2 regions of the Acetoanaerobium sticklandii genome follow, and region 1 is predicted to be linked to the other one. Evidence: riboswitches for the same ligand, from Rfam matches in the RefSeq annotation. Region 1 holds a riboswitch; the other holds the start of a gene.
What was found. A riboswitch is a leader RNA that binds a small molecule or an ion and turns the genes downstream of it on or off. The one in region 1 is predicted to bind FMN.

Region 1 (16,954 bases):
ATATATTAAAATGTGATAGTAAACTGGAGGTAAGTTTTAATGTCATATAAAGATGAACTGGCGGTAAAAATAGCTACCTATTCAGGCGAACAAATGGTTGCTTTGGCATATGAAGCACTTATTGAAAATCTTCAGGATGCAAAAGAAGCTATAAATTTAAAAGAAAAAGACATATTGAATGAAAAAGTAGACCATAACAGAGAGATTCTAGCTCATCTTACGGCAACGCTTGGAATAGAGGAAGATGAGGTGTCTCTTACTACAAAGCAGCTTTATCTTTATATCAACAAGTTGATGACAGACGGAGTTATGAGGTATAATATAGCTGCGATTGATGAAGCTATAAAGATAATTATTCCTCTTAGAGATGGCTGGAGAGAGCTATCTCTAAAGCTAATGGAATTAGAATCACAAAAAGTGCAAAGTAACCAATCTAAATCTGAAAAAGCCTCTGTATATACGGGTATGACTTATGGAAAGAGCGATGTTTCTGTCTATTCAGATTCTAAGGATTGGGAAAAGGGCTAAAAAATTTAAGAGCAAATCTAGCATCTGTCGCAAAAGGAGCCAGTTATGGATATAGTTAAAATATTGCAGCAAGAGTTTAATCTTAAGCCTTTTCAGGTAGAAAACACACTTGCTCTTATAGACGAAGGAAAGACGATTCCTTTTATAGCCAGATATAGGAAAGAACAAACAGGTGAAATGACTGATACTGTTCTTAGACAATTTGATGAGAGACTTAAATATCTAAAGAATCTCACCGAGCGTAAAGAGCAGGTAGAAAGACTAATCGAAGAGCAAGGGAAACTAACTGAAGAGCTACAAAAATCTCTAGAGTTAGCAACTACTCTTCAAGAAGTCGAAGATATTTATGCACCATTTAAGCAGAAAAAGAGAACTAGAGCCACTGTTGCTAGGGAAAAAGGTCTTGAGCCTCTTAGTGAAATTTTGATTCTAGGACAAAAGGATGTATATAAAGAAGCAGAAAGTTTCCTAGATGAAGAAAAAGGTGTAGCTAGTATAGATGATGCAATAGCAGGAGCTATGGATATAGTTGCTGAGACTATTGCTGACGATTTTGAGCTAAAAAAGAAGCTTAGAGCTATAGTATTTAAGGAAGCGGTACTTGAAGCATCTGCTAAAAAAGGAAGTGAAGAAAAAGAAGACTTCCTAGTATACAAAATGTATCATGAATACTCTGAGCTATGCAGTAAGATGCCAGCCCACAGAGTACTTGCAGTGAACCGTGGTGAAAAAGAAGATATCTTAAAAGTTAAGTTAAACTATCCTCTAGAAAAGATAACTGAGGTATCAGAAAGAGCTTACATAAAATCTGATATCCATAAAGCTGTCATGGCAGATACTATAAAGGATAGCTTAAATAGATTGATGCTTCCCTCTCTAGAAAGAGAGCTAAGAACTAGCATAACAGAGATGGCAGAAGAGAGAGCTATTGCTGTTTTTGGCGAGAATCTTAGAAACCTTCTTATGCAGTCTCCACTTTATGGAAAAACTGTACTTGGCTGGGATCCGGCTTACCGTACTGGCTGTAAGATAGCTGTAGTTGATGAGACAGGGAAGGTTCTAGATACCACAACAGTGTATCCTACAGTGCCACAAAATAAAGTAGCGGAAACTAAGAAAGAAATACTTAAGTTAATTGATAAACACAATATAGATATAATTGCGATAGGTAATGGAACAGCATCTAGGGAATCTGAAGCTATAGTTGCTGATATAGTAAAAGAAAGCTCAAGAAAAGTAAGCTTTATAATAGTAAGTGAAGCTGGAGCATCAGTTTACTCAGCATCTGCACTAGGAGAGGAAGAGCTTCCAGAGCTTAACGTATCAATTCGTGGAGCTGTATCTATAGCAAGAAGATTGCAAGACCCTCTATCAGAGCTAGTAAAAATAGACCCAGAGCATATAGGCGTAGGCCAGTATCAGCACGATGTAAATCAAAAGAGACTTTCAGAAGTGCTTACTGGAATAGTAGAGGACAGTGTAAACCGTGTAGGCGTAGATTTGAACACAGCATCTTATGCTATTCTTTCATATGTAGCTGGTATAAATAAAACGATAGCTAAAAATATCATAAAATACAGGGATGAAAATGGAAAGTTTTCTACTAGAAAGCAATTGCTTAAGGTTGCAAGATTAGGCCCTGCTGCATACGAGCAGTGTGCAGGCTTTTTAAGAGTAAAGGAATCTGGCGAGGTTCTAGATAGAACTGGAGTGCATCCAGAATCTTACAAGGCGGCTTATGCCTTACTTGAAAAGATGGGCATATCTAAAGAGGATGCTCAGTATCCAGAAAAAACTGAGTTTACTTCAAAAGTAGAAGAGCTAAGCCTAAGAGATATAGCGCAGGAGCTGGAAATAGGACTTCCTACACTTAGAGATATAGTAAAAGAGCTTTCTAAGCCTGGGCGTGATATCAGAGATGAGGGAGCAATGGCGCCTATACTTAGATCTGATATTTTAAAGCTAGAGGATTTAGAAATAGGAATGATACTTCAAGGTACAGTTCGTAATGTAGTAGATTTTGGAGCCTTTGTGGATATCGGTATCAAAAACGATGGTCTAGTTCACATATCCCAGCTATCTGACAAATATGTGAAAAATCCTATGGAGGTTGTGTCTGTAGGAGATGTAGTTGAGGTCAGAGTAATTGATATAGATAGACAAAGAGGCAAGGTATCACTTTCCATGAAAAAAGCTTAATAAGATTAAGTTTGACTAATGATTATCATTGACAATTATAGAGCAAATAGGTATACTATAAATATACAACTTAATATTTCTTCAGGGCAGGGTGAAATTCCCGACCGGCGGTAAAGTCCGCGAGCTGCATAGGCAGTTGACTTGGTGAGATTCCAAGACCGACAGTAAAGTCTGGATGGGAGAAGATAAGCTATTTATTACGCTATTAGTAAGCCTGGAGATAATTTTATTTCCAGGCTTTTTTAATTTTAAATAGTAAAAGGGTTTCTGACATTATTTGCAATATGTGGTTGCGTATAGGCAGAGACTTATCTTCTTAATTATATCTTACTTATATTTTTTAGGAGGAATTATAATGGAAAAAGCAGTAACAAAAAAGCAAGCTATCAGTACATCTAACATGGTAAAGATTTCTATACTTGGAGTAATGTCTTTTATACTAATGTTTATGAATCTACCACTACCTATATTTCCAGCTTTTTTAAAGATTGATTTTGCAGATATCCCATCAGTTATTGGTGGATTTGCTCTAGGTCCAGTAGCAGGAATAATGATTCAGCTGATTAAAAACATTCTACACTTTATGTTTGATAACAGCACAGGCGGAGTAGGAGAGATATCTAACTTTATAGTTGGAGGCTCATTTGTATTAGTTTCAAGCAGTATATACCATGCTATGAGAAGTAAAAAAGGTGCAATAATCGGAAGTATAGCAGGAACTATAGTTATGGCTATGGTGGGAGCACTTTCAAACTATTTCCTAATCATTCCTTTTTACTCAAATATCATGCCGATAGATGTTATTATCAACCTAGGAACAGTTGTAAACTCAGCAATCCACGATAAATTAACTCTAGTGCTTTACGGAGTAATTCCGTTTAATATCTTCAAAGGTATAGTAATATCAGTTGTTACTGCCTTACTTTATAAAAAGGTTACGCCGATTTTAAAGAAAAGATAAGCAGCTACTGGATTAATAAAGCTATTAATCACAGAATCAATAGATTTAGTAGTTGATTAAACTATAGACAAGGTTATTATTTTTAAACTTTATATTTGCACCAACAGCTCTTTTTATTAAGACTAGTTATCTACTCTCCATAGTCTAAATTAAGAAGAGCTTTTATTGTGTAAAAAATTGGTTATAAAAACTAGGTTTTAAGTATATTCTGGCTTACTAAAATTAATTATAAAGAGAGTGGATGTTATTTTTTGCCTATTTTTGTTATAATACTAAGGTTAAGGTTTAATATGTTTGATTTTTGAAAACTAGGAGAAGATATGATTTATTTAATAGATGAGCAAATGACTAAATATATAGGTGAAAAGATAGGAAAGCTTCTAAAGCCCAATGATGTTTTAGCTTTAACTGGAGATTTGGGCGCTGGAAAGACTATGATGACTCAATCTATAGCGAGAGGAATGGGGATAGAAGACTATATAACCAGTCCTACCTTTACTATAGTTCAGGAATATGAAGGAAAGCTTCCACTATTTCATTTTGATGTGTACAGAATAGCTGATGAAGAGGAAATGTATTACATAGGCTTTGATGAATATCTAGCTAGAGGAGGAGTCTGCATCATAGAATGGGCAAATTTAATTGAGAGCATTCTTCCAAAGGAAAGGCTAGATATAGAGCTTCTATATACGGAAAAAGAGGGCAGAAACATGAGACTTACACCTCATGGAGCAAGGTATGAGGATTTAGTAAAGGAGCTGATTGAGGAGTGAAGATATTAGGAATAGATACTTCATCATCGTCCTTATCTGTTGCGGTGATGGACGATGATTTATTAAAGGGTGAGTTTACTTTAAATCACAAGCTGACTCATTCTGAGCAGATGATGCCGCTTTTAGACAGCTTGCTTTCTCATTTAGAGCTTAAGATGTCAGACATAGACCTTATAGGGGTAAGCGTGGGGCCTGGCTCATTTACAGGAATTAGAATAGGTGTAGCCGCGGCAAATGCTATGGCTATGGCTCTAGATATTCCAGTAGTTGGGATATCTAGTCTAGAGTCTATGGCATATACAGCAGGAGAGACAGCTTACACAATAGTATCGACTTTCGATGCTCAAAGAGATAGGTTCTATTTTAATGCATATAGATTTGAAAATTCAGAGCTTAAGGCTTTAGAAGCTGAAGATGTACTTGAAAAGGAAGATCTAATTAAAAAGCTGGAATCCTATGATAAAGTGCTACTACTAGGAGATGCTGTTTTTATAAATGAAGAGCTACCACTCAATGTAAAAAAAGCAAAAAGAGCAGTAAGGTATGTAAGAGCATCTAGCGTATGTGAGCTAGCACAGAGGGACTATTTACTTGGAAAGACTGGTTTTGCAGTTCCTGTCTACCTAAGAAAATCTCAAGCAGAGATTCAATTTGAAGAGCGTATGAGCAAAGAGGTAAACAATGGGTGATTTTAAGATTTACGATATGAATAAGGATAATGTAGATGGAGTTTATGAAGTCGAAACTTTATCGTTTACAGATACTTGGAGCAAAAAGGCTTTTGTAGATGAGCTAAAAAATAATCTGGCATATTACAAAGTAATAGTAGACGAGGAAATTTCAAAGGTAGTTGCCTTTGGGGGACTTTGGAAGGTGCTAGATGAAGCCCATATCACGAATATTGCTGTTCATCCTGAGTATAGAGGAAAAAAACTTGGAAATATGATAGTAGAGGCTTTGATTGAAAAGGCTAGGGAAATAGATATAGCTGAGATGACATTGGAAGTCAGAGCATCTAATGAAACTGCCAAGAATTTATATGCCAAATACGGATTTAAGATAGCAGGTATTCGTAAGGAATACTATCAAGATAACAAGGAAGATGCGATTATCATGTGGAAGTCTATGAAGGAGTTAGGTTAAATGAAGGATATACTGAGTCTTGCTATAGAGACTAGCTGTGATGAAACCTCAGCTGCTGTGCTTAAAAATGGCAGAGAAGTAAAATCAAATATTATAATGAGTCAAATTGATATACACAAAAAATTTGGGGGCGTAGTACCTGAGGTTGCTTCTCGTAACCATGTTCAAGATATAAATCCAGTGATAAAGGAAGCTCTTGATACTGCAGGGGTTAGCTTTAGAGATTTGGATATCATAAGTGTAACCTATGGACCAGGGCTTGTGGGAGCACTTTTAGTGGGTCTAGCAAGTGCAAAGGCTCTAGCCTATGCCTTAGACATCCCACTGGTAGGAGTCCATCATATAGAGGGGCATATAGCGGCCAATTACATCGCTCATGAAAAGCTAGAGCCACCATTTATTTGCCTTGTGGTATCTGGGGGACATACTCATCTTGTAAAGGTCGCTGATTATGGCAAATATGAAATACTTGGAAGGACAAGAGATGATGCGGCTGGAGAGGCCTATGATAAGGTAGCAAGGGCAATAGGGCTAGGCTACCCTGGAGGACCATTAATAGACAAGCTTGCAAAAGAAGGAAATCCTCATGCTATTAGCTTTCCACGTACCTACCTAGAGGAAGGCTCCTATGATTTTAGTTTTTCTGGATTAAAGTCAGCAGTGCTAAATTATCTAAATGGTATGAAAATGAAAGCTGAGCCTATAAATGAAGCTGATGTTGCGGCATCCTTTCAAGAAGCTGTAATAGAAGTGCTATCAGCAAAGCTCATTCGTGCTTGTAAGGAGCATGGGCTAAAGCAAGCTGCCATAGCTGGAGGAGTGTCTGCAAACAGCGCTCTAAGAGAGAGGTTAGAAACTATGTGCAAAAAAGAAGAGATAGATTTTTATTATCCACCTCTTATGCTTTGCACTGACAATGCTGCTATGATAGGCAGTGCAGGATATTATGAATATGTTAATGGTTATACTTCTTCTCTAGATTTAAACGCAAAGCCAGGACTTAGGCTAGGCGACAAATAGATATTTAATCCTGCTGGGCTTCGAGTAGCATTTCCCAAGTGCTCATAAGCTCATGCAGGATTTTTTCTTTGTCTGATTTTTGCTCTGTCACTTCTTTGACTTTTTCTGGATTTGAATATATTTCCTCAAGGCAAAGCAGTTCATTTAGATTTTCGATTTCTAGCTCAGTATTATGAATAGCTTCTTCAGTTTCTGTGATTTGTTTTTTTAGTTTTTTCTCTTCTTTTTCTTTTTCCTTATCCTTCTTGCGCTGGATTTTAAGCTGAGTTTTGGTAGTAGTATCCTCGCTTTGATTAGCAAATTCTAGAGCAGCTTTTTCAGCTGCACGTTTTTCGATATAGTAATCGTAGTTGCCTAGATAGCTTTTTACGCTCTGGTCTTCTAATACTAGGATTTGATCAGGTACCTTATTTAAAAAATATCTATCGTGGGAGATTACAAACACAGTTCCTTCATAGTTAGTGATAGCATCCTCAAGAACTTCTTTAGATTCTATATCAAGATGGTTTGTAGGCTCGTCTAGAAATAAAAAGTTTGAATCTGAAAGCATGAGCTTAAGCAGCGAAATCCTAGCTTTTTCGCCTCCGCTCAAGGTTCCTATTAGCTTGTATACCTCGTCTCCTGTAAACAGGAAAGCTCCTAGCATATTTCTTACTTTTGTTTCTGTAAAGTTAGGATAGGTAGACCACACTTCTTCAAGCACAGTTTTATCAGGCTGTAAATCATCTCTTTCCTGGTCAAAATAAACTGGATACACATTGGTTCCAAAATCTATATCTCCATCAAAGCTTTTGTCTACTCCAAGAAGTATATTAAATAAAGTTGATTTTCCAGCTCCATTGGCTCCGATGAGTGCAATTTTTTCTCCTCTGTATATATCCAAATCCACGTTTTGAAATAGACATCTTTCTCCGTATGACTTACTTAAGCCTCTTGCTTTTAATACATCCTTACCGCTTTTAACTGAAGGCTCAAAAGTAATCTTAGCTCGTTTTTTCATGTAGTTTGGCTTTTCTACTACATCCATTTTATCAAGAAGCTTTTCTCTACTTCTAGCACGTTTTACTTGTTTTTCTCTTCCAAAAGCCTTTAGCTGGTCTATTACTTCTTGTTGGCGTTTTCTCTCGGCTAGATTTTCTTCGTAGGCTTTTTCATCTAGCTCAGCTTGGATTTCTCTTTGCGAAACATAATAGGAATAGTTGCCATTATATACTCGAATAGACTTGTTAAAAAGCTCAAAGGTTCTATTTGTAAGCTGGTCTAGGAAATATCTGTCATGGGATATCACGAAGATAGTTCCTCTATATTGACGTAGAAAAGCCTCTAGCCACTGCACAGAATCGGTGTCTAGGTGGTTTGTTGGCTCATCAAGCAGTAGTATATCAGGCTTTTTTAGAAGTAGCTTTCCTAGCATTACTCTAGTTTTTTCTCCTCCTGAAAGCATTCTTACCTTTTTGCTTAAATCCTCTTCTTTAAAGCCTAAGCCGATAAGTATGCCTTTTGCTTCTGAATTATATGCATAGCCGTTAATTTTTGTAAACTCATCGGTTTTCTTTGTGTACTGCTTCATAAGTCTGTCTAGCTTATCGTGGTCTTCTAAAGAACCAGCTTCAGCTATGTCGTGCTCTAGCACTCTGATTTCCTTTTCTAGAAGCATAACCTCTTCAAAAACCGTAAGCACTTCTTCTATTAAAGTGTTGTCGTTTTCTATATCCACATGCTGAGAGAGATATCCAATGGACAAATCCTTTGCATAAAAAATATCTCCTAAGTCATAATCTACTTCCTTGGTTATGATTTTAAAGAGGGTGGTTTTTCCTGTGCCGTTTGACCCTACTAGTGCCACTCGTTCGCCTTCATTTATTGTAAACGAGATATCCTCTAGTATGACATCGACCCCAAAGCTCTTTTTTATATTATTCATTGCTATAGATATCATAAAATTTAACCTAAACCTTTCAATTTGTGATAAAATATTATCAATTGCTACTAATATTTATACACTTTATAAAATATATATTTATAAATAGTTATCAGATTATTGAAAATAATAACTTTTTATTGTAAACACAATCAGGTTCCAGAAACTCATTATCCCCTTAATGAGTGAAGGTCTTATTGTACGTTTTATCAAGTAGTATATTTATTTTGTAAAAAGTTTTCGTTTTAACGTTAACGATACTATTTTACAGGGTAATAACTCTAGTATCAAGCAATATTATATCATATGGCCGGTTTATATAGTAAGAAGTCATCACTGAGAGTCATAAGTAAATGAAATTGACAAAGTTATGTTAAATCTTTATAATTGTAACAAAATAACAGAAAGTTCATATCGATATGGAGGAAAAATAAATGTCTAAAAAAGTATCAATGGCTGTTATTAGGAGACTGCCTAAATATCACAGATATTTGGCTGATCTTTTGGATAAGGAAGTGTACAGAATTTCATCTAAGGAGCTTAGTGAAATTATAGGGTTTACAGCTTCGCAAATCAGGCAAGATCTTAATAACTTTGGAGGTTTTGGACAACAAGGATACGGCTACAATGTAGAAGAGCTATATAATGAGCTAAGCAAAATTTTGGGACTTGATAAATCTTACAACACAATAATTTTAGGAGCAGGAAACTTAGGACAGGCTCTTGCTAATTACAGTGGCTTTAGAAGATCTGGCTTTAAAGTAAAAGCCTTATTTGACATCAACCCTAGATTAGTAGGAATCAAAATCCAAGACCTAGAAGTAATGGATGTAGAAAAAATGGAAGAGTTTATTAAGAAGGAAGACATCACTATAGCAGTGATTTGTACTCCTAAAGAAAAAGCTCAAGAATCTGCCAACAAATTAATCGAGTACGGCATCAAAGGTATTTGGAATTTTGCACCTATGGACATCACTGTGCCAGAGAATATCAAGGTAGAAGAAGTAAATTTATCAGAAAGTTTATATGTGCTATCATATATGCTGAACGATGGTTTAATGTAACATACTATTAAAATAAAAAAAGGACTCATTTGAGTCCTTTTTTTATGCTGTGTATTGTATACAATGATAATTATAATCACTTAAATAACTTAACTTAAATTTTAATTTTCCTATAGAAATTCTATATAGCAATCATGGTTAAATATGATATACTAAAGCTAGATATACCGTATTTAATTTATAGTAAGTGAGGTGTCGATATGGCATGCAATTGCAGCAATAAGGTAGAAGAAGTACGTGAGCTAGTGGATCTAAGCCTTATAGATCCGATTATCGAGAAATATGGTAAGATTAAAGGCGCGACTATAACAATACTTCAAGGTGTTCAGGAAGAATATGGTTATATTCCGTCAGAGTCACTTACATATATTGCTCAAAAAACCGGTATGAAAGAAGCCAAGCTTTACGGAGTGGCAACTTTTTACACGCAGTTTAGAATGAATCCAGTCGGTAAAAATCTTATTTTGCTATGTCAAGGAACGGCTTGTCACGTTAACGGTGCAAGTACAATAGAAAAAGCTATATGCGAAGAACTTGGAATAACAGAAGGTGAAACGACCCTGGATAAAATATTTACATTTACTAACGTGGCCTGTCTAGGATGCTGTAGCTTGGCTCCTGTTATGATGATTAACGGGGAAACTTATGCTAAGCTTACTCCAGAAAAGACAGTAGAGGTTCTTAGAAATTTAAGAAAAGAAGCCCAAAGCGAAATGGAGGGTAAATAAATGAAGGTTCTTGTTGGTGCAGGGAGCTGTGGTTTTGCAGCAGGAGCTCACAAAGTAATGGATGAGCTAGAGCAAATCAAAGACATACAGTTCGAATATGAAATCACTGGATGTATAGGTATGTGTCACCTAGAGCCAATCATGGAGATTCATGACAATGGCGAGATGTACAGATTTGTAAAGGTGATGCCTGAAGATGTACGCCCTATATTAGAAGACTATAAAAATTTTGCTGATAAGATGATCAGTGAAATAGATTCTGAAGGATTAGAAAAGCAGCCGAGAGTAGTGCTTAGAAACTGCGGAGTTATTAATCCAGAATCCATCGACGATTACATAAACATCGGTGGGTATGAAGCTATAAAAAATTGCTACGAATCTAAATCTCAAGATGCAGTAATAGATGAAATAAAAAAATCAGGACTTAGAGGCCGTGGAGGAGCAGGGTTTCCTACGTGGTTTAAATGGGATGCGGCTAAAAAATCAGCTGGACAAAAGAAATACGTAGTTTGTAATGCCGATGAAGGAGATCCAGGAGCATTTATGGACCGCTCTGTACTTGAGGGAGATCCACATAACCTAATAGAGGGTATGATGATTTGCGGATTTGCGATAGGAGCGGATGAAGGCATTGTTTACGTGCGTGCAGAATATCCTTTAGCAATTCTAAGACTTCAAAAAGCCATAGAGGATGCAACTGAAAGAGGCTTTTTAGGAGAAAATATCTTTGGAATACCTGGAAGAAACTTCAGTCTAAGAATAAAAGCAGGTGCAGGAGCTTTCGTATGTGGTGAGGAAACAGCTCTTATTGCATCACTTGAGGGCGAAAGAGGAATGCCTAGACTTAAGCCGCCATTCCCAGCTCAAAAGGGTTACTGGCAGCTACCTACAAATATAAACAACGTTGAGACTTTTGCTAACGTACCTTGGATTATTAAAAACGGTGGGGAAGCGTTTGCAAAGTATGGAATAGAAACAAGTAGAGGAACAAAGGTATTTGCTCTTACTGGTAAGGTTAAAAAAGGTGGACTTGTTGAGGTTCCTATGGGAATATCTCTAAAAGAGATTATCTATGGAGTAGGTGGAGGAATCGTAGGAGACAGACCATTTAAAGCAGTACAGCTAGGGGGACCATCTGGTGGATGTGTGCCTGCAGAGCTTATAGACACAAAAGTAGATTATGAATCAATTACTAAAACTGGAGCTATAGTAGGTTCTGGTGGAATGGTTGTAATGGATGATACTACTTGTATGGTTGATATGGCTAGATTTTTCCTTGATTTTACTTGCAAAGAATCTTGCGGTAAATGTACTTACTGCAGACTCGGAACAAAGCGTATGCTTGAGATTCTTGAGAGAATCACAGCAGGTGAAGGTAGAGAAGGCGATATAGAGCTACTTGAAGAACTGAGCTACAAGGTTAAGGACGGTTCTTTATGCGGACTCGGACAAACAGCACCAAATCCAGTTCTTACAACTATCAAATACTTTAGAAATGAATATGAAGACCATATATATAATAAAACATGTACAGCAAAACAGTGCAGTGCATTAATCAAATATGTGATTGATCCTGAAAAATGCGTAGGGTGTACAGTGTGTGCTAAAGCCTGTCCTGTATCTTGTATTTCTGGTGAAAGAAAAGAGCCTCATCTAATCAATCAAGATGCTTGTATTAAGTGTGGACAGTGTTACCAAAAATGTAAATTTGACGCAATCAGCGTTAACTAATGAGCGAAAGGAATGAGAATATGCCTCATATCAGAGTTAATATAGATGGGAGAGAAATAAAAACCTATCCTGGGCACACAATTCTAGAGGTTGCTAAGCAAAATCAAATAGAAATCCCTACATTGTGCCACGATGAAAAAATTAAAAACTATGGTTCCTGTGGAATCTGTGTAGTAGAAGTTGAAGGAAATCCTAGACTTGTTCGTTCATGCTCAACTGAAATAGCAGATGGCATGGTAATTAGAACTAGTACTCCTAGAATAGTAGAAAGTAGAACTACTACTTTAGAGCTTTTACTTTCAGACCATACTGGAGACTGTAAAGCTCCATGTACTCATGGATGTCCTGGACATGTTGACGTACAAGGTTATGTTGGGCTTATCGCAAACAAGCAGTATGAAGAAGCAATCAAGCTCATAAAAAAAGAGCTGCCACTTCCTGCAAGTATAGGAAGAGTTTGTCCTCATCCATGCCAGACAGCATGCAGAAGAGGCATAGTAGATGACTCTGTATCTATAGCTTGGCTAAAATATTTTGCGGCTGATATAGATTTGGCTAAAGATGAGCCATTTATGCCTGAGATAAAACCAGATACAGGTAAGTCTATCGCTATAATAGGCGGGGGACCAAGTGGTCTATCTGCTGCTTACTATCTTAGATCTCAAGGCCACAGCGTAACTATTTACGAAGCAATGCCTGAGTTTGGAGGTATGCTAAAATACGGTATCCCTCTATATCGTCTTCCAAAAGAAGTGCTATTATCAGAGATAGATATCATAAGAAACATGGGAGTAGAGCTTAAGCCTAATGTTCGTATAGGCAAAGATGTATCTCTTTCTTACTTAAGAGAAAAATATGATGCAGTTTATGTAGGTATAGGTGCATGGACAAGTACAAAGCTGGATTGTCCAGGTCAGGATTTAGATGGAGTTATAGGAGGAATTAAATTCCTTACTAACTTCGCAATAAACACACCTATCAAAACAGGAGATAGAATTGCAGTTATTGGCGGCGGAAATACAGCTATGGATGCTGCAAGAACTTCAATAAGACTAGGTGCTAAAGAAGTTTATGTAATATATAGAAGAACTAAAGAGGATATGCCTGCAGTTGACGTTGAGATAGTAGAAGCTGAAGAAGAGGGTATCACATTCAAATTCCTTCTTAACCCAATAGAGTTCATCGGAGATGAAAATGGCAGAGTGAAGCAAATCAGACTTCAAAAGATGGAAGTAGTTGGAGGAGGAGCAGACGGACGTAAGAAAGTCGTTCCTGTAGAAGGCGAAGAAGAAATCCTAGATGTAGATTCAGTAATCATGTCCATAGGTCAAAGATTAAAAGGCGACGGCTTTGAAGAGCTAGAGCTTAATAAAGGTGGAAATATAGTAAGCGACCCTGAAACCTTCATGACTAACCTAGAGGGAGTATTTGCAGGTGGAGATGCTACTAATAAAGGAGCAGCTATTGCTATTCAGGCTATAGCTGATGGAAAATACGCAGCTAGAGTAATGGATTCATACTTAAAAGGAAACCTTATTCCTCACAAAGAACCGTTCTTTGTAAAAAGAGATGATATAACAGCTGACAGCTTCCCAGAGGTAGTAAGACAAGGCAGAACTCATATGGGACACGAGGCTCCTGAGCTTAGAAGAAACAACTTTGAAGAAGTGGTGCATGGCTTTACTGAGCAAGAAGCTATAACTGAGGCTACTAGATGTCTAGAGTGCGGATGCCACGATTACTTTGAATGTGATTTAATCCGTCATTCTCAGGAATACGATGTTAAGCCTGAAAGATTTGCGGGAGAAATGCACAAGCGTTTGGATGAAGACAACCATCCATTTATCAAGCGTGACCCTAATAAATGTATCCTTTGCGGACAATGTGTTCGTATTTGTGATGAGGTAATGGATAACACAGCTCTTGGACTAGTAAGCAGAGGCTTTGACACTATAGTTAAGCCAGCTCTTGAAAAGAACTTAAGAGAAACTGATTGTATCTCTTGTGGACAGTGTATCAGCGTTTGTCCTACTGGTGCTCTAATGGAAAGAGTTCCTGTACACAAGCCAGTTCCTGTTAGAACAACTCATACAAATTCAGCGTGCTCAGCGTGCTCAGTAGGCTGTAACCTAGATTTAGAAAGTAGAGGAAGCTTACTTCTTAGATCTCTTCCTACTAGAGAAGAAAGTGTAAACAACGGACTGCTTTGTTCAAAAGGTCGTTTTGGATTTGCTTCTTATCTAGGCGAAGGAAGAATTACTAAGCCACTTATAAGACAAAATGGTGAATTGGTAGAAACTACTTTCGAAGAAGCTATACTTTATGTAGCTAGAAGAGCTCAAAGTATATCACTACTATATGGAGCTAACTCTATGGGACTTAGCATCAGTGGAAGATATACAAATGAAGAAATTTTCATGGCTAAGAAATTCGCAAAAGAAATACTTGGAACTGAGCAGATATTCTCTTTTGGAGCTAAAAGAAGTGGCTTAAAAGACAGCCTGTCATATGATGCATCTCCAAATCTAATAGAAGAGCTATCTAATACTAACTTTATCATGGCTATAGGTGGAGATTTCGAAAGAGATTACACCATAGCAGCACTTAAGATTAAAGAAGCAGTAGGTAAAGGCGCTCACTTAATTCATGTAAATAATGCTAAAAATAAACTGGATGATTGGGCTCAAAAGAGTATAATCACTGACAGTAGCTTTGAAATGTTAAAGCAAATTGCTAAGTACCTAGCTGATAACAGCCAAAATGCTATAAATGCACAGGGAATGGAAGAGCTAAAAGCATATCTTGATAAGGTAGTTGTATCAGATGAGGCTGCTGAGATAGCTTCTATGTACCTAAAAGCTAAGAAAGCTATGATAGTATATGACAGTGTTCATGTTACAGCTGATGCAGAAAGATTGATTTCTGCAATAGTAATGCTATCTGGACACATTGGTTCTGCAAGAGAAGGCTTTATAAAGCTTAGACCATACGCAAACAGCCAAGGTCTTGTGGATATGGGTATTAGTATTGACAGCGAAGCAAAGCTTGCACTTGTTAAAGACAATTCAATAAAAGGGCTTATGGTATTTGGGGAAAATATCAGTCCTGAAGAAATTTCAGCAGTAGAGTTCCTTATGGTTCATGATACTCATATGACTGATCTAGCTAAAATAGCTGATGTGGTAATCCCTGCGGCTGTTATGGTGGAATCTGATGGAACTATAACTTCTGCAGAAAGAAGAATCCAAAGAGTATCAGCTGCTATAAAACCAGCAACTGGTTTATCAAACTGGGAAGTTCTAAAGAGACTTATGAATACCTATAGCACAAACTGCAAGTATGCTAGTGTAGATGAAATTACAAGAGATTTAAGTCTTGAAATTTCAGGATATCATGGATTACTAGAAAATCTTGATAAACCTGTATTCTGGCCTATCAACGAATCACCTCAGCTATACAGTAGAGCGATGCTTGAAGCACAAGCTAAATACAGCTTGCCTCAATCAGAAATACTTTATGCTGAAAATGTAGAAACAAATTATCATAGAACTTTGTTTAACGATTTTTTAGCTAATAAAAACCTATAAAATAAGAACTTCTATATAAACAACAAAATTAAGACCGAATTTCTATATAAATAAAAAAGGAGACTGTTTAAAAACAGCTCCTTTTTTACGAAAAATTTTTTATAGGGATATTTAACTCTAAAATTAATATTTATTTACAATAAAAAGCACAGGCAAATTCGCCTGTGCTTTTTGAAATTCAATTATGAATTAATTAAATATTAATAATCTCCTTGTGCACACATAGCATCTGCTACTTTAACAAAACCAGCGATGTTAGCTCCAGCAACAAGGTTATATCCGAATCCAAACTCTTCAGCTGCTTTAGCTGCGTTGTCATGGATGTTGATCATGATTTGATGTAATTTAGCGTCAACTTCTTCTGCAGTCCAGTTGTATCTCATTGAGTTTTGAGACATTTCTAGAGCTGAAGTAGCAACTCCACCAGCGTTAGCCGCTTTAGCAGGTCCGATAAGAACTCCTTTTTCTTGTAGGAAAGTAAGAGCCTCATTAGTAGTAGGCATGTTAGCAGCCTCAACTAGGAATTTGATTCCGTTGTCAACGATTAGTTTAGCATGCTCTAAGTGAATATCATTTTGAGTTGCACAAGGCATAACGATATCAACTTTTCTGCCCCATGGTTTTTCGCCAGGGAAGAACTCAACACCAAACTTGTCAGCATAATCTTGAACTTTATCTCTACCAGAGTTTCTCATTTCTACCATGAAATTGATTTTCTCATCAGTAGTAATACCATCTGCATCATATATATATCCATCTGGACCAGAAAGAGTAACAACTTTTCCGCCTAGATCTCTAACTTTGATACATGCTCCCCAAGCAACGTTTCCGAAACCTGAAACAGAAACAGTTTTACCTTCGAAATTCATTCCTTCATGCTTTAACATTTCGTTAGCGAAGTAAGTAACTCCAAACCCTGTAGCTTCTGGTCTGATTAGAGAACCACCATAAGACATACCTTTTCCAGTAAGAACGCCGTTTTCGAAAGCTCCACGGATTCTTCTGTATTGTCCGTACATATATCCAACTTCTCTTCCACCAACTCCGATGTCTCCAGCTGGAACGTCTACATCTGGTCCGATGTGTCTGTATAGCTCAGTCATGAAGCTTTGGCAGAAACGCATAATTTCAGCATCTGATTTTCCTCTTGGATCGAAGTCAGCTCCACCTTTTCCTCCACCTATTGGAAGTCCAGTAAGTGAGTTCTTGAAGATTTGCTCGAAACCAAGGAATTTAATGATTCCTATGTAAACAGTGTGATGGAAACGGATTCCACCTTTGTAAGGTCCGATAGCTCCG
Region 2 (16,954 bases), 770 kb from region 1:
TAGACCTTTTGATTTCAAAGCCATAAGAAGAGCAGTAGGCTCACATCCAACTACAGCTCTAGTAGGATAAAGCTGAGAAACATAAGGCACATCTATTACTATATAATCTGAAGTAGAATCAGCAAAAGCAAATGAAAAGCTTGATAACAAAGTAAATGCAAGAATAGTAGTTAGGATTTTTTTCATGTATGTCCTCCTTTAGAAATGTTGTAAGAAACTAACTTATTCTTGCTAGATACCCTCAATTAGAAGGCAACTATCATGGATTGATATTAAATAACTTAATTTTCCGTTGTTTCATGAGTTCCTATCATCTTAATTAGAGTGAGATATTCAACTTAAATAGGTTAATTTATTTTGAAGAAGCTAGTAAATTCATGTATAATTAAAATAAGTAAGCTTTGAAAGGAACTAAGATATGAGGGAGATTTTATCAAATAAATTAATAAGAAAACTAGTACTTCTATTTGCAGATGCTGCACTGGTAAATCTAGCTGCACTACTTGCCTTAGAGATTAGGTTTGATTTTTATATTACAGGAAGCAATATAGAATATAAAATTGCTTTTATAGATCATTTTGTTATATATACGGGTATTGTGTTGGTGATTTTTTACTTATTTGGACTTTATAGAAGTTTATGGAGATATGCAAGCATTAATGAAATGATGTCGATTGCACTAGCTGCTTTGTGGTCTAATATAGCAACATATATTACTTTTTTACTGCTTGATGTAAATATGCCTAGAAGCTTTTATATAATAAATATGTTTACTATGGCTGCGTTTGTTGGTGGGCTTAGGTTTTCATATAGAGTGCTTAGACGTATAGAAATGGGAAAGCTACAGACTAATAAACTAAATAGGCCTCTGTCAAAGGTACTTATTATAGGAGCGGGAGAAGCAGGAGTTATGACTGCTAAAGAACTTCTTAGGACTCCAGATATGAATAAGGTTTTAGTTGGATTTGTAGATGACGATTCAAATAAAATAGGGAAAAAAATAAATGGGATTCCTATTGTAGCTGATATAAGCTCAGGAGTAAAATTTTTAGATGATGTAGATGAGATTATTTTAGCGATGCCTTCTATTACTCATAAGAGAAGAAAAGAAATTATAGAAATATATAAAGACTCTGGTGTGAAAATGAAGATTCTTCCAGGGATATACGAGCTTATAGACGGACAAGTAGATATCAAAAAAATCAGAGACGTGGATATTGAGGATCTACTAGGAAGAGATTCTATAGCTCTTGATAATACTAAAATAGCAGAAGATATAAAAAACAAAATAGTTATAGTAACTGGAGGGGGAGGCTCTATAGGCTCGGAGCTATGTAGACAGATAGCAGGTTTTTCACCAAAATTACTTATTATATTTGATATATATGAAAACTCAGTATATGATATTCAAAACGAGCTTAAGTCTAAATATCCTACACTTCCCCTAAAAGTGCTTATAGGCTCTGTAAGGGATGTAAATAGACTAGATGAGATTTTTTTGAAATACAGGCCACAGCTAGTATTTCATGCGGCAGCTCATAAGCATGTACCACTTATGGAAGATAGCCCTTTTGAAGCTATCAAGAACAATACAGTAGGAACTAAGAATATTTCTGAAATAGCTGGGAAATATGAAGTTCAAAGATTTGTGCTAATTTCAACTGATAAAGCTGTCAACCCTACAAATATTATGGGAGCTAGTAAAAGACTTGCTGAGCTAGTCATTCAAGATATGAACAAGAAATATTCAACTGAGTATGTAGCAGTTAGATTTGGAAATGTTCTAGGAAGCAATGGAAGTGTTATTCCGTTATTTAAAAAGCAGATTGAAAAAGGTGGACCTATTACTGTAACTCATCCTGACATCATAAGATATTTTATGACTATTCCAGAAGCAGTTCAATTAGTGCTTCAAGCGGGCTCTATGGCCAAGGGTGGAGAAATATTTATTCTGGATATGGGAGAGCCTGTTAAAATAGTTGATTTAGCAGAGGATTTAATTAGGCTGTCTGGATTTGAGCCTTATGAGGATATAAATATAGAATTTACTGGGCTTAGACCAGGAGAAAAATTATTTGAAGAGCTACTCCTTGCAGAAGAAGGCATATTAGATACCAAACATGAAAAGATTTTTGTAGGAAAGCCATTTGATAAGGATGATGACTTCACTAGAAAAAGTTTAGAGGGAATTATAGAATCTACATTCGAAGGAAACTATTCTCAGCTAGAGCAAAGAATTAAATTTTTAATACCAAGCTATAGAGATAAATTAGAACAGAAAAAAGCTTAAAATGATATAAGGAAACGATAGATGATTCTTATGAATTTTTGTTTAAAGTAAAATGTCCTATAATTCAGGACATTTTTTTATGTTATAAAATTGTAATACAATTTTAGTTATTTTCAAAAGTATATAGGGTATAACTAAATAGAAAGCCTTTTGGCTAAAAATAAAAAGGAGGAAAAGGGATAATGAAAAAACTTTTATCTTTAATTACAGTTATGGCTGTTGTTCTTACGCTGATACCTTTTCAATCAACATTTGCAGCTACACCTGCTAGCAAAGTTAGAGTAAGTGACAAGGTGTGGGTTGGTAATATGGAGGCACAGCACGCTGCTTTAGTTACATTTACGGAAGATAGTAACAATGCTTGGGAGGATACTCAAAATCTGACACTTAGATTGCCTGATGGAGTTTCTTGGAACAAATTCACAAGAATCAATGCTAGATTAATTAACATGGCGGATGTTGATGGCAGAGATTTAACTATTAAGTTAGTAAATACAAAAAATATAGACAGAATTGTATTAGATCCATATTTTGATATAGAGCGTAGCGTAGAAAAAGGAGATTTAGTTCTTAGAGTTTATAGAGGCGATGTTGCTGATTCTGATAAAGAATTAGTAGTTGCTGAAATCAAGGACTATGGAGCAAAATTGACAAGCTCTGATATTGCAGAGTTTAACTTTATTAAACCTGGAAGCAAAGATGTAGTAGTGTATCTAGAAGAATTCATAGATGGCTCTTTAGTTGATACACAAACATATGACTTAGAAGTTGAAAATGCTGAAATTGACAAAGCTAAGGGCATACAAATTAAAAGATTAACTGGAGACAAGAAGTTAACATCTACTATGAATGGAGATTACGTTAAACTAAATGTAGACAAAACTCCTGGTAAAAGTAAATGGGAGCTTAAATTCACTATCACTCCTGAAAAAGAATATGAAGGAGATATAGTGCTTAACTTAGAAGGAAGAGGCGTAGAGGATAGTATTACACTTGGAACAGTTCTTAAAAATGTAGATATGATGACAGGTACAGCTACTAGCATAGGTCTTGGATTTCAAGATCAAGATGTTGCTGGTATAGAAATTACTGAAATGGAAAGAGGAGCACTTCTAAAAGGAGTTTATACTATAGCTATAAATCCAGAATACAAAGGTTTAGTATTTACAGATGCAAAGCTTAATGTAACAGAAGGAAATATTGATATTGATAACTTTGAATATAGAGATGGAAAATTTGTATTTGAAGTAAAATCAGCATCTACTAGAGCGTCAAAAATAGTTATTAATGATATCAAGGTAACTGTTGATCAATTTGGGTATCTAGGAGATTATAAAGGCGAGCTTATTTTTAATCATGGTCAATCAGATCAAATTAAGGTAGATGAAGAAGTATTATTTACTGCAACAGGATCTAAACCTTCTGAAGGACAAGCTAAATATGTAGGTCGGTTCATCATTGGAAGTCCAAGCTTTATTATAACTACAAATGGAATAAACAGAGTAGAGACTTTTGATGTAGCACCATATATTCAAGATAACAGAACTATGATGTCAGTTAAAGCTGCTGGAGTGGCTCTAGATGCAAAAGTAAGCTATGATACAGACAAAAAAATGGTTACTGTAGAGTCAGGTGATACAAAAGCTACTATGACTATTGGAAGTAAGATTCTAAACATAAATGGCGAAGAAAAAGAAATGGATACAGAAGCTGTTATAAGCAATAGCAGAACATTTATACCTCTTGCTTTTCTAGCAGATGTATTTGACGCTGAGCTTAAATGGGACAATATTACAAAAACTGTAACTATAATGAAAAATTAGAAGTACTTTAGTAAATATAATATTAGATTAATCAAGGGCACTTAGAGCTGAGAATTTAGTTCTAAGTGCCTTGTTGTTTTTAAAATAATAATTCTAACGATGCAAGATACTTTAGTTTATACTATAATAGTAATATATTAGTATTTTATTAAAAGGAGAAAAAATGAAAAAGATTTATAAAACAATGCTACTTATGTTGATAGTGATACTAGCAACTATCTCGGTTACATTTTTTGTAACCAATAAATTTCACGAGCAAGAGCTGTATTCAGTGTCTGGAGTTTTGGAACAGGTAAAGGATATTTCGGAATTAAATACTGTAGAAATGTATTTCAATGAAATCATAGATTTTAAAAATGCTAAGCTATTCAACAACTTCCAAATACCTTTCACTGAAAAATCCTTTATTTTTACTGTAAAAAGCAAAGTGAAAGCAGGAGTTGATCTTAGCAGTATTGATGAAGGAGATATCGCTATTTCTGGAAAGAGCTTGATTATTAAGCTACCTAATCCAAAGATTACATCAAAGGAAATACTGTCGTATAAGGTTTATGATGAAAAGAATGGATTATTTAACGAGGTAACTACAGAAGATACCTTAAAAGCACTTGAACTATTTGAAAAGGATATCGAAAAACAAGCACTGGACAGTGGAATTATAGAAAAATCAAAAGAAAATACCAAGCTTATTATTAGAAACTTATTTTTATCCTATGGTTTTGAATCTATTGAGATTAAATGGAAGTAAAAAATCATAGGTCTGTTTATGCTCTGGAAGATAAGGTTTAATAATTAGATTATATTGATATATATTATTTTTTTATTCTATCTTAAAACGTGATAAAATTTAGATAAGATTGTAAGAATTATTTTAATTTAATAATTACTCTTATAAAATTTGTCACAAAAGGAGCACTATATGGTTCGAAGCATAAGGACGAAAGTTATCATCAGTATGATGTCACTAGTTATACTATCAGGTATGTTTCTAGGCTATGTAAATTACATGGATTCAGAAAAACTCGCAATAGATATTATTAAAAGAAACAATAAGGCTGAACTAGAAAATATAAATGAGTATTATTTCGAGAAGCTCATATTTGACATGGAATATATAGTTAATATATGGGCTAATAATCAAGAGATAATAAACTACACTAAGACTGATGATAAGCTCTATGTAAGAAGTATTCCTGAAGATTTTATAAATATTTATGAAAAGTGGCTAGGTTTAACTGAATCGATGAAAAATGTAACTTGGTTCTATTATGCTTTAGAGGAAGACGGCTCTATATATATTGCGCCTGTTGATGAAACTATGCCTCTTGATTACGATGCTAGAAGCAGAGACTGGTATAAAGGCACAGTAGATAAGCATGGGGAAATTTTTTGGACCGAGCCTTATATAGATGCTGGAAATTCTGGTAAGCTACTTCAGACTGTTTCAAAAGCTGTGTATAAAGATAATGAACTCAGGGGAGTTATTGGACTAGATATTGAGCTTGAAAAATTCACAGAAATAATTGAAGGCCTTAGCTATTCAAAGCAATCCAATATATTTTTACTAAATGAAAAATTAGAGGTTTTGGCATCTAATGAAAATGCTTCAGAAAATTTAAGCATATACGCTAAGAAAGCTGTAAGCGGTGAGCAAGAGCTGTTTACTCTAGATAAAATCCAATATGTATCTACCTATGTGCCTATCAGTATAAATAATTGGAAGCTAGTTGCTCTTACTCAGACGAATTTAAATGAAGAGCTTAATTTAATTCGTGACAGGATATTAACTATAGTTTTATTAACAATAATAATTGGAATTTTGATGTCGCTTATCCTATCAAGAAATCTACTAAAACCCCTTAGGTCACTTATTTTAACTACTGAAAAAGTCAGCGATGGAGATTTCAAAGTCAGAAGTACTGTCACTTCGAATGATGAATTTTCAGTACTTTCTATGAGCTTCAACTCAATGCTTGACGATATAGAAAATCTACTAACCCAAAGGGATGAAAATTATATTAAAACGGTTACAGTCCTTGCCAATGCAATTGAAGCATCTGACGAATATACTAGAGGTCATTGCGATAGAGTTGGAGACATTGCGCTTCAAATAGCAGATAAGCTAAATTTGACAAGCAAGCAAAAAAATGATTTGCGGTTTGCCTGCATACTTCACGATGTAGGGAAAATTGGGATAAGTGATAGGATTTTAAATAAGCCAGGTCCGCTTACGGATGCAGAGTACGAAATAATAAAGAAGCATCCTGAAATAGGCTTTGAAATAATTAAAGAAATTGATTTTCTCGAAGAACCAGCAAATATCATGCTCGAGCATCATGAGAGAATAGATGGAAGAGGTTATCCACAAGGACTTAAAGGTGAGGATATTAGAATAGAGGCCAAAATTTTAGCTGTAGCAGACACCTATGATTCTATATCATCAGCTAGAGTATACAGAGATAGGATACTTACTAAGGCCGAAATAAGAGAAGAACTTCTAAAAAACATAGGTATTCAGCTAGACGAAGAGGTAGTAATTGCACTTTTAGAAATACTAGAGGATGATATGAAAAACTAAGTAAAATAATCAAATTTGAGAGGAGGGCTAATCATTTTAAAATCTAATAAATTTAAAATTACTATTTTACTAATACTTTTTGTTATAGGGATAGCTGGAACTATTTATTCCTTTAATTCCAATCAAAAGCCAGAAGAAGAAATATTTTTAACAGCAGAAGAAACAAAGTGGCTAAACGAAAATAAAGATGACATAAAAATTGGATATACAACTGATTATCCTCCTGTTGAATTTTTGGATAATGATAAATACGTCGGTATGTCAGCAGATTATTTCAAGCTACTAGAGAAAAAATTAGGAATCAAAATAAATATGGTAGAGTTTGATAACTGGGATGAACTGATAGAGCAAGCTAAATCAAGAAAAATATCTGGAATTACTGCGGCAACTAAAACCCCAGAGAGAAGCGAGTATCTAGATTTTACTGTGCCGTATATACTCAATCCAAATGTTATTATAACTAGAAAGAATTTTTCTGAAAATCTAACCTTTGAAAAGCTTGCCAATACAAGCATGGAAATTTTAGTAGTAGAAGGCTATGACATTATTGAGTTCTTGAACGAGAGGTTTCCAAAGCTTGAATACAAAACAGTTAAAACTCCTAGTGATGGCATGAGAATGGTAGCATTTGGTGAGGCTGATGCTATGATTATTGAGATAATGAGTGCATCGGCTACTATAGAAAGAGATAATATAACAAATCTAGTAGTAAATGTCGAGACACCGTATGAGTCAAGTCTTTCTATAGCTACTAGAAATGACTGGCCAATGCTGAGCACTATTTTTAATAAGGGATTAGCTCAAATAAGTCAGCAAGAAAGAAAAGAAATAGAGCAAAGGTGGATGCCTCTTCAGAGGAAAAATTTGTTTGAAAACAGATATTTCTGGTTTGGCTTGCTCACTCTGCTTTTAGGTCTTAGCATTATTATTATAGTTATATCTATTTGGAATGCCAGCTTAAAAAAAGCTGTCAAAGAAAAAACTAAGGCCTTAGAGGTTTCTACTCAGGAGCTACTTTATAAAACCTATCATGATGAGCTAACTGGGCTTTACAATAGAGTTTATTTTTCTGAGATTTTAGAGGAAATTCAAAGTAAACCACTTCCTCTTTCAATCATATTAGCAGACTTAAATTGCCTAAAGATAACAAATGACACCTTTGGGCATGAAGCTGGAGATAAGCTGATCATAAAAATGGCAAAGCTGATACAAAGCAATATAGAAGAAAGCCATATAGCTTGCAGAATAGGCGGAGATGAAATGATAATCATCATGCCGGAAACTGATGCAAAAAAGAGTCTAGATATACTAGCGAAGATAAAGCAAGCAACTATTAGCTCAAAAGAAGAGCCTATAAGACCGCTAGTTGCTCTTGGTGCAGCCACAAAAATAAATGAAGATGAAAGCTTTAGCAGGTTATTTAAACGCGCCGAAGAAAAGATGTATGAAAATAAAATGGATGAAAGCGAATATACCTATGATAAAGTAATAGGCTCATTCAAAAAAGCTATACTAGAAAATGAATATGAAAGCCTTGAGCATTATGACAGACTTAAAGCTCTATGTTTGGAATTAGGATATGCAATGAATTTGGACAAAGAGGATCTAGATGCGCTTGTCTTATTATCAGATTTGCATGATATAGGAAAAGCTGGACTTGATAAGGAAATTCTTCTAAAGGAAGGCCCTCTTACCCATGATGAGTGGGAAAAAATAAAAAGACATCCAGAGCTTGGCTTTAAGATAGTAAGCTCATCTGTGAAATTTTCCCATGTAGGAAAAGGAATACTAGCTCATCATGAGCACTGGGATGGAAAGGGATACCCTCAAGGTCTTAAAGGTGAAGAAATACCACTTATTGCGAGAATATTTGCAGTTGTAGAAGCCTATGATGTAATGACTCACAAGAGACCATATAGGCAAATCCTTACAAAAAATGAAGCAATTCAAGAACTAAAAAACTGCTCTGGAACACAGTTTGATTCAAGAGTGGCTGAAGTATTTATAAATATGATTGATAACTAATAAAAAAATCATCAACTTATAGATTAAGAAATCAAATTTTGTTGATAGCTCATAAGAGCCTTATTGTAGTTACGCTAAAAATCAGCTGTGTAATTATATATAGCTGATTTTTTTGAATAAATTTATTTTTATGTCTTTCTGTTAGAAACAGATACTCTGAATTTGTATTAAATTCAATATCAACAAAAATGATATACTTTTAACTAGTAAGATGGTATAATTTTTAAGGGTAATTATACCTATTTCATTGGGTAAATAATAATTACTATTTTGAAATTTAAGTTAAACGTTTATCAGATACAGATAACGGTTTAATTCATCATCTAGGCATGTCAAAATAGGTAAACAACTTATTGTACTTAAGTAATTGGAAGGAGAATTGGTAAATGGAAATTATCAAAAATGCGACTTCAAGAAATAATCAGAAGTCTAAACCGAGTAAAAGAGGGACTATTAGAACAAAGCTTCTAATGATGCCTATTGCTCTAATAATGGTAGGAGTAATTGTAATTGGTCTTTTATCGTCTTATTACACAAAAGAAAGTTTATTTGACCAGATGAGAAAGAATGGAATATTTATATCAGAGCAGTTTGTAAAAAGAGTATCTGATAACCAGCAATCATTAAATAATGCAAATGTAATGTTAGAAGCAATAATTAGAGGTGTTGGAAACACTGTAATTACTAATCAAGGACAGCTAAGCAATGATTATTTAATAAAATTAGCAAATGATATGGGCGTAGATGAAATCAACTACACCGATGCAAATGGGAATATTACTTATTCAAATCTAGAAAGCAGCTTGGGTTATAATTTTGGAGCTGATCACATATCTTATCCTATGCTTTCAGGTAAGCAAAATGAGCTTATGGAAAACATAAGAAAAAGTAGCGAAACTGATGACTATTATAAATATGGATATGTAATTAATCCAAATGGTGGAATGGTTCAAGTTGGTTTACTTGCAAACGACATCAATGCAATGACTGAAAAGTTCGGATACCAAAAAGCTGTAGAAGACATAGTATCAAATGAGAATATTGTTTATGCACTTTACATAGATAGTGAATATAAAGCTGTAGCACATAGCAATAAAGATAGAATAGGAATAGATTTAAAAGATGACAAAGGTGCAATAAGTGCTATAAAAAATAAAGAGGTATTTTCGTCTGAGTTCTATTATGAAGCGGAAAAAGTAGATGTTTATGATGTAGTGTATCCTGTTGAAGTAAACGGTTTTGTAATTGGAGCAGTAAATATCGGTTTCTCGGTAAAGGATGTTCAAGATGCAGTAGCTAAAAATAGAATGATGATTGCCCTTATAGGCATTGGAATTATTTTACTTCTTGGGATTATATTATTTGTAACTACAACTAGAGTACTTAATTTTATTAAGAACTTAAAAGGACAAGTTGGATATATGGCTGATGGAGATTTCAGTCATGATATAGATGAAAAGCTACTTAAGAGCAACGATGAAATTGGAGATATAGCTGAAGCTATAGGTGATATGCAAAATTCTATGAGACATATTGTATCTCAAGTAATGGATAAATCTAGTCAAGTAGCGGCATCGTCTGAAGAGCTTACGGCTACATCACAGCAGGCAGCATCGGCATCTGAAGAAGTTGCAAGAGCTATAGAAGAAATAGCAAATGGAGCTAATTCCCAAGCTAAGGATACAGAAAATACTGCTGAAAATGTAAATGTCATGGGTAACCTTATGGAGCAAGATGAGAAGTATCTAAAAGAACTGAATGAAGCAGCAAACCTAATTGAAAAAGAAAAAGAAGAAGGCTTCAAAATACTTGGCGTACTAATTAATAAGACTAATGAAAGTACAAAATCAGCAAGAGAAGTATATGAGATTATAATGAGTAACAATGAAAGCGCAGAAAAAATTGACACTGCAAGTACAATGATTCAAAGCATAGCTGACCAGACCAATCTTCTAGCGCTTAATGCAGCTATAGAAGCGGCAAGAGCTGGAGAAGCAGGAAGAGGATTCTCAGTTGTTGCTGAAGAAATCAGAAAGCTAGCAGAGCAATCTAATAATTTTACATCTGATATCAAAGAAGTAATCAATGAACTTAAGTCTAAGTCTCAAAGTGCTGTAGACACTATGAATATAGTTCAAAATACTATTATGGATCAAACATCAAGTGTAAAGGATACAGAAGGTAAATTTGAAGCTATTGCGAGTGCTATAGATTCAGTAAATACTATAATTGAAAAGTTAAACTCATCATCTGTACAGCTGATGGAAAACAAGAATTTAATTATTTCTCTTACTGAAAACTTATCTGCAATATCAGAAGAAAATGCAGCAGGTACTGAGGAAGCTTCAGCTTCAATGGAAGAGCAGTCTGCTACTATTCAAGAAATAGCAAACTCAGGAGAATCACTAGCATCTATAGCTGAAGAGCTGCAGTCTCTAGTAGCTAAGTTTAGAGTGTAGTTAAAAAACAAAATAAATAATGAATTAAAATAGGCTGACAGTAATAAGAAGGCTTACAATTTATTGGTTGAGTATCATGAACCTTGATATATTGTAGTAACTTATTATTTCAGCCTATTTTTGTATATAAATTTTTGGAAAAAATAAATAGGAATAATAATTTGTTACATATACTGATTAAATTAAAATGGTTTTTATATATATCAAAATTATCATTTGGAAAATATTTGTTTTAATAAAGTAACTTCAAGGTTAGCGTGTACTTTTTGTAGTAAAAATGGTATCCTATCTATATAAAATAGATAAATATTATTTAACAAAGGGAGATGAATAAATGGATAAGCTTAATGATAAGAAAGCTCTAGAAAACCTAGAAAGTATACATAATGCAGACAATATGAGTAATCTTGATAATAATGAGTTAGATGAAACAACAGAAATAATAAATGACATAGAAAAATTAGATGTAATTGATAATAAGCAAGAAGGAAAAAATAAAGCTAAGCTAAGGTTTAAGAAAAACTCAGGTGATAATATAAAATCCAATGAAAATAAATCTAATTCAATAAAAACAAAGCTTTTAACTATTCCGCTAGTATTGATTCTGCTAGGTGTAGGAGCTATTGCTTTTGCATCGTCTTATCTTACAAGAGATAGTTTGTTTGACCAAATGAAGGATAATGGAGTATTTACAGCTGAGCAATTTGTAAAGAGGGTCAATGACAACCAGCAATCTATCAACAATGCTAATAGACTTTTAGAAAACTCCATAAGAGGGGTCGGAAATGTAATAATTACTAGTCAGCAAATGATTAGCAACGAGTTTTTAGCCCAGCTAGCAAAGGATATGGGAATTGATGAAATTAACTTTGTGGATCAAAATGGGACTATAATTTACTCAAACCTAGAAAGTAGCATAGGCTATACCTTTCCAGAAGACCACATATCTACTCCTGTAAAGGACGGAAAATTAGCTGATTACATGGAAGAAATAAGACAAAGTGCTGTAACAAACAGCTATTATAAGTATGGATATGTTCATAACGTAAATGGAGGAATGGTGCAGGTAGGAATTCTTGCTAATGACATAAATGCTATGACTCAGAAATTTGGGTATCAGGCAATAATTGAAGATATAGCAAAATCCGATAATATAGCCTATGCCCTATATATGGACAGTATATATAAGGTGAAAGCTCACAGCAATCCAGAGCTGCTAGAGGGCTACCTAGTGGATGATATAGGAGCAAAGACAGCTATTCAAGATAAAAAGATTTATACTGCTACAGCAAATTATGAATCTCATGAAGTATATGAAGTTGTATACCCTGTTGATGTAAACGGATATATAGCAGGGGCAGTTAAGATAGGATATTCAATTGATTCTGTTCAAAAAGCTGTAACTAAAAATACAATGATGATTATTGGTGTTGGACTTGCTATCTTCCTATTGCTTGGAGCAGCACTATACTTTACTATTACTAAGGTAATTGCAGTAATAAATAAGCTTAAAAAGCAGATTTCAATCATGTCAGAAGGAGACTTTACAAATGATATAGACAAAAGCCTACTTTCAAACAATGATGAGCTAGGAGAAATTGCAAAAGCCATAGACAATATGCAAGCATCCATGAAGGACATGATTTCAAAGGTTATAGATAAATCTTCGCTTGTAGCTGCTTCCTCTGAAGAACTAACTGCCACTTCTCAGCAAGCAGCAAATGCATCTGAAGAAGTTGCACGAACTATAGAAGAAATTGCAAATGGAGCTAGCGAGCAGGCGAAAGACACTGAAAATACTGTTCAAAGTGTTAATGATATGGGCAATCTTATGGAAAAAGATTCTCAGAATCTAAAGGACTTAAATCAAGCAGCTGTTCTTATAGATAAAGAAAAAGAAGAAGGCTTTAATATATTAAAAACACTAATAGAAAAGACTGATCAAAGCACTAAGTCTACTAAAGAGGTTTATGAAATTATAATGAGCAACAATGAAAGTGCAGAAAAAATTGACACTGCAAGTACAATGATTCAAAGCATAGCTGACCAGACCAATCTTCTAGCCTTAAATGCAGCTATAGAAGCGGCAAGAGCGGGAGAAGCAGGAAGAGGGTTCTCTGTTGTTGCTGAGGAAATCAGAAAGCTCGCAGAACAATCTAACAACTTTACATCAGATATCAAAGAGGTTATTAATGAGCTAAAAGCAAAATCTCAAAGTGCAGTTGACACTATGAAGGTGGTTCAAACTACAATTATGGATCAAACCTCAAGTGTAAAAGACACTGAAGGAAAATTTGAAGCCATAGCAAGAGCAATAGATTCAGTAAATGACATAATAGAAAAATTAAATGAATCCTCAAAGCTAATGATACAAAATAAAGATATAATTATATCTCTATCTGAGAACCTATCTGCTATATCAGAAGAAAATGCGGCAGGAACTCAGCAGGCATCAGCTTCTATGCAGGAGCAAGCAGCAACAATTGAGGAAATCGCAAACTCTGGAGAAAGTCTAGCAGAGATTGCAGAAGAGCTTCAAGCGTTAGTAGCACAGTTTAAAATCTAATCAAAAAAAGTCTAGATGCAAATTCGCATCTAGACTTTTTTGATTTCTTTAATGGGTGGAGTTGGTATTAGTATTTTTTCAAAAACTCATTAACTTTTTTCTCTGCTTCCTCTTTAGCGATTCCATATTTTTCTTGAACCACTCCGATGAATTTATCTCTTTGACCTTCAAGCATTTTAAGCTCGTCGTCAGTTAATTTACCAAACTCTGTTTTAGCATCTCCAAGTATCTGATTGAATTTACCTTTTAGCATATCAAAATTCATAGTAATGCCTCCTTTATTTTTCAAAATATATTATCTCTATTTTATATCTACCCTACATAAGTTTTTTTACACAAAAAAATAAAATTTCGGTATAATCAAGTAGATAATAATAAAGCGTATACTTGTAAATGTGATAATATATTAATATAAAACTTGGAAAGGGGTTACATCATGAAAGGAATAATATTAGCAGGAGGATCTGGCACTAGGCTTTATCCTATAACTAAATCTGTTTCAAAACAGATGCTTCCAGTCTATGACAAACCAATGATTTACTATCCTCTTTCAGTGCTTATGCTCGCAGGAATTAAAGAGGTGCTTATTATTTCAACGCCACGAGACATTTCTGATTTTGAAGAGCTTCTGGGAGATGGTTCTGATATAGGGATGGATTTCTCCTATGCTGTACAAAATCAACCAAAGGGGCTAGCAGAAGCTTTTATTATAGGGGAAGAATTTATAGAAGATGATTCTGTGTGCTTGATTTTAGGGGATAATATTTTTTATGGAGCAAATCTTGTAAATGTCTTACATAATGCCTCTAATTTAGATTCGGGAGCAGTTATATTCGGCTGCTATGTAAAAGATCCTAGAGCATATGGAGTAGTAGAAGTTGACAGTGATATGAATGCTATCTCAATTGAAGAAAAACCAGAGCATCCAAAATCTTCATACGCAGTTCCTGGCATATACTTTTTTGATAATAAAGTCAGCCAGATAGCTAAAAATGTCAAGCCTTCAAAACGGGGTGAGCTAGAAATAACTTCAGTTATAGAGCATTATCTTAATAATAAAGACCTAAAGGTTGAGATTATGGGTAGAGGACTTGCTTGGCTAGATACGGGGACTCATGAATCTCTATTAGAGGCTTCTAATTTTGTTGAGGCAATCCAAAAAAGACAAGGGCTATATATAGCATGCATAGAAGAAATAGCCTACAAAAAAGGCTATATTTCAGATGAACAGTTAAATAAACTTGCAAGACCGATGAAAAAAACTGATTATGGACAGTACTTGATGGACTTAATAAAGTAAGTTGACTTTTTATTTTGTATGTGATATTTTTATGATGATAATACAACTTAATATATTCTTCAGGGCAGGGTGAAATTCCCGACCGGCGGTAAAAGTCCGCGAACTGCGAAAGTGGTTGACTTGGTGAAATTCCAAGACCGACAGTAAAGTCTGGATGGGAGAAGATGATTTTATATGTAGATTTTTTGGTCTATTATGCTCTGGATGTTTTTTGATATCCAGAGCTTTTTTATGAAGATTAATATATATAAACATGATTTATAAGAAAATGTAATTTGATATTAGCTAGATTCCTATTGCGAATAGAATGAGTATTGAATAATAAGAAAAGATATATTCTTAAGTATTTAAAAATAATTATAAATATTATATTAATAAATGATTAGTAAAAATGAAAGGACTGATGTAGATATGGGAGTTATTGATATGCTCGAATCGGATGAAAAATTTATGAAACTAGCTCTTTCACTTGCTGAAAAAGGAAGAGGATATGTAAATCCAAACCCCTTGGTCGGAGCAGTGATAGTAAAAGATGGCAAGGTAATAGGTGAAGGTTATCACACTGCTTTTGGAAAATCCCATGCAGAGATTGAAGCAATAAATTCTGCTACTGAGGATATAAAGAGTGCAACTATGTATGTTACCTTAGAGCCTTGCTGTCATCAAGGCAAGACTCCACCGTGCACGGAGGCAATAATTAAGAATCAGCTAGCTAGAGTTGTTGTTGCGACTACTGACCCCAATCCTCTTGTATCTGGAAGCGGAATAGAAAAATTAAAGCAGAGCAATATAGAAATAACTGTAGGCGTGTTAGAAGAGATGGCAAAGATTCAAAATGAAGTCTTCATCCACTATATGACTACGAATCTTCCTTTTACGATACTAAAGTACGCCATGAGCCTAGATGGAAAAATAGCTTGTCACACAGGAGACAGCAAATGGATTACTAGCGAGAAATCAAGAACCGATGTGCATAGATTAAGGAGCAGTGTAAGTGCAGTTGTTACAGGGATAGGAACCATACTCTCTGATGATGCTTCGCTTAATGTAAGACTTATTGACTCAAAAGGAAGAGAGCCTCATAGAATAGTTGTGGATTCGGCAGCTAGAATCAGTCTTGATGCTAAAATAATAAATCTCGATTCAAAATCAGATACCTATATAGCAGTTACTGAGGCAGCTAGCGATGGAAAACTCAGAAAGCTCGAGGATTACGGAGCCAAAATAATCATGACAAAATCAAAGGATGGCAAGGTGGATTTAGAGGAGCTCTGGAAAGAGCTTGGATTTTTAGGAATGGACAGTATTTTGATTGAAGCAGGAGAACAGCTTAGCGCAGCATTACTTGAAGCTAAGTTAGTAAATAAGATTAGAGCATATATAGCTCCTAAAATTATCGGAGGAACAAATGCAAAATCTCCTATAGGAGGATATGGAGCAAGCAGTATGAGCGAGGTCATAAATCTTAAATCTATGAATTTCACTCATATTGAAAATGATTTTGTAGTCGAAGGTTATATAAAATAAATGCTTTAGACTGTTTGTGATTTAATATTTAGTTCAAAGCTATTAACTGAATTGCTTAGAATATGGAAAGGAGCTTAAGATGTTCACAGGACTAATAGAAGAGACAGGGAGTATTTTAAATATAAGACCAGGTAGCAAATCAACCTCAGTTTCAATCAAGGCAAGCAAAGTCCTAGAGGATGCGAACATAGGTGATAGTATAGCTGTAAATGGAATCTGTCTTACAGTCACATCAAAGTCAGCTGACAACTTTACGGCAGATGTCATGCCCGAAACTATAAAAAGAACGAATCTTCACAGACTTACAAAAGGCTCAAAGGTGAATTTGGAAAGAGCACTAAAGCTAGGAGATAGACTAGGCGGGCATATGGTTTCTGGACATATAG

Region 2: another riboswitch for FMN. It lies ahead of ribD (bifunctional diaminohydroxyphosphoribosylaminopyrimidine deaminase/5-amino-6-(5-phosphoribosylamino)uracil reductase RibD); the one in region 1 lies ahead of CLOST_RS11570 (ECF transporter S component).

What each region holds. Positions count from the first base shown of each region.
Region 1 is NC_014614.1:2,415,839-2,432,792, reverse strand. It holds gene CLOST_RS11580 (flagellar export chaperone FliS) at 40-528, shown strand; gene CLOST_RS11575 (Tex family protein) at 574-2,727, shown strand; FMN riboswitch at 2,801-2,918, shown strand; gene CLOST_RS11570 (ECF transporter S component) at 3,083-3,688, shown strand; gene tsaE (tRNA (adenosine(37)-N6)-threonylcarbamoyltransferase complex ATPase subunit type 1 TsaE) at 4,009-4,461, shown strand; gene tsaB (tRNA (adenosine(37)-N6)-threonylcarbamoyltransferase complex dimerization subunit type 1 TsaB) at 4,458-5,150, shown strand; gene rimI (ribosomal protein S18-alanine N-acetyltransferase) at 5,143-5,604, shown strand; gene tsaD (tRNA (adenosine(37)-N6)-threonylcarbamoyltransferase complex transferase subunit TsaD) at 5,605-6,624, shown strand; gene abc-f (ribosomal protection-like ABC-F family protein) at 6,629-8,563, opposite strand; gene CLOST_RS11540 (redox-sensing transcriptional repressor Rex) at 8,980-9,609, shown strand; gene nuoE (NADH-quinone oxidoreductase subunit NuoE) at 9,810-10,337, shown strand; gene CLOST_RS11530 (NADH-quinone oxidoreductase subunit NuoF) at 10,338-12,068, shown strand; gene CLOST_RS11525 (FAD-dependent oxidoreductase) at 12,068-15,655, shown strand; gene gdhA (NADP-specific glutamate dehydrogenase) at 15,856-16,954, opposite strand, start outside.
Region 2 is NC_014614.1:467,069-484,022, forward strand. It holds gene CLOST_RS13390 (C39 family peptidase) at 1-186, opposite strand, end outside; gene CLOST_RS02140 (polysaccharide biosynthesis protein) at 419-2,290, shown strand; gene CLOST_RS13395 (copper amine oxidase N-terminal domain-containing protein) at 2,473-4,113, shown strand; gene CLOST_RS02150 (DUF4230 domain-containing protein) at 4,277-4,861, shown strand; gene CLOST_RS13400 (HD domain-containing phosphohydrolase) at 5,033-6,691, shown strand; gene CLOST_RS13405 (diguanylate cyclase) at 6,707-8,716, shown strand; gene CLOST_RS02165 (methyl-accepting chemotaxis protein) at 9,103-11,175, shown strand; gene CLOST_RS13410 (methyl-accepting chemotaxis protein) at 11,510-13,741, shown strand; gene CLOST_RS02175 (CsbD family protein) at 13,809-14,006, opposite strand; gene rfbA (glucose-1-phosphate thymidylyltransferase RfbA) at 14,178-15,041, shown strand; FMN riboswitch at 15,093-15,211, shown strand; gene ribD (bifunctional diaminohydroxyphosphoribosylaminopyrimidine deaminase/5-amino-6-(5-phosphoribosylamino)uracil reductase RibD) at 15,420-16,568, shown strand; gene ribE (riboflavin synthase) at 16,648-16,954, shown strand, end outside.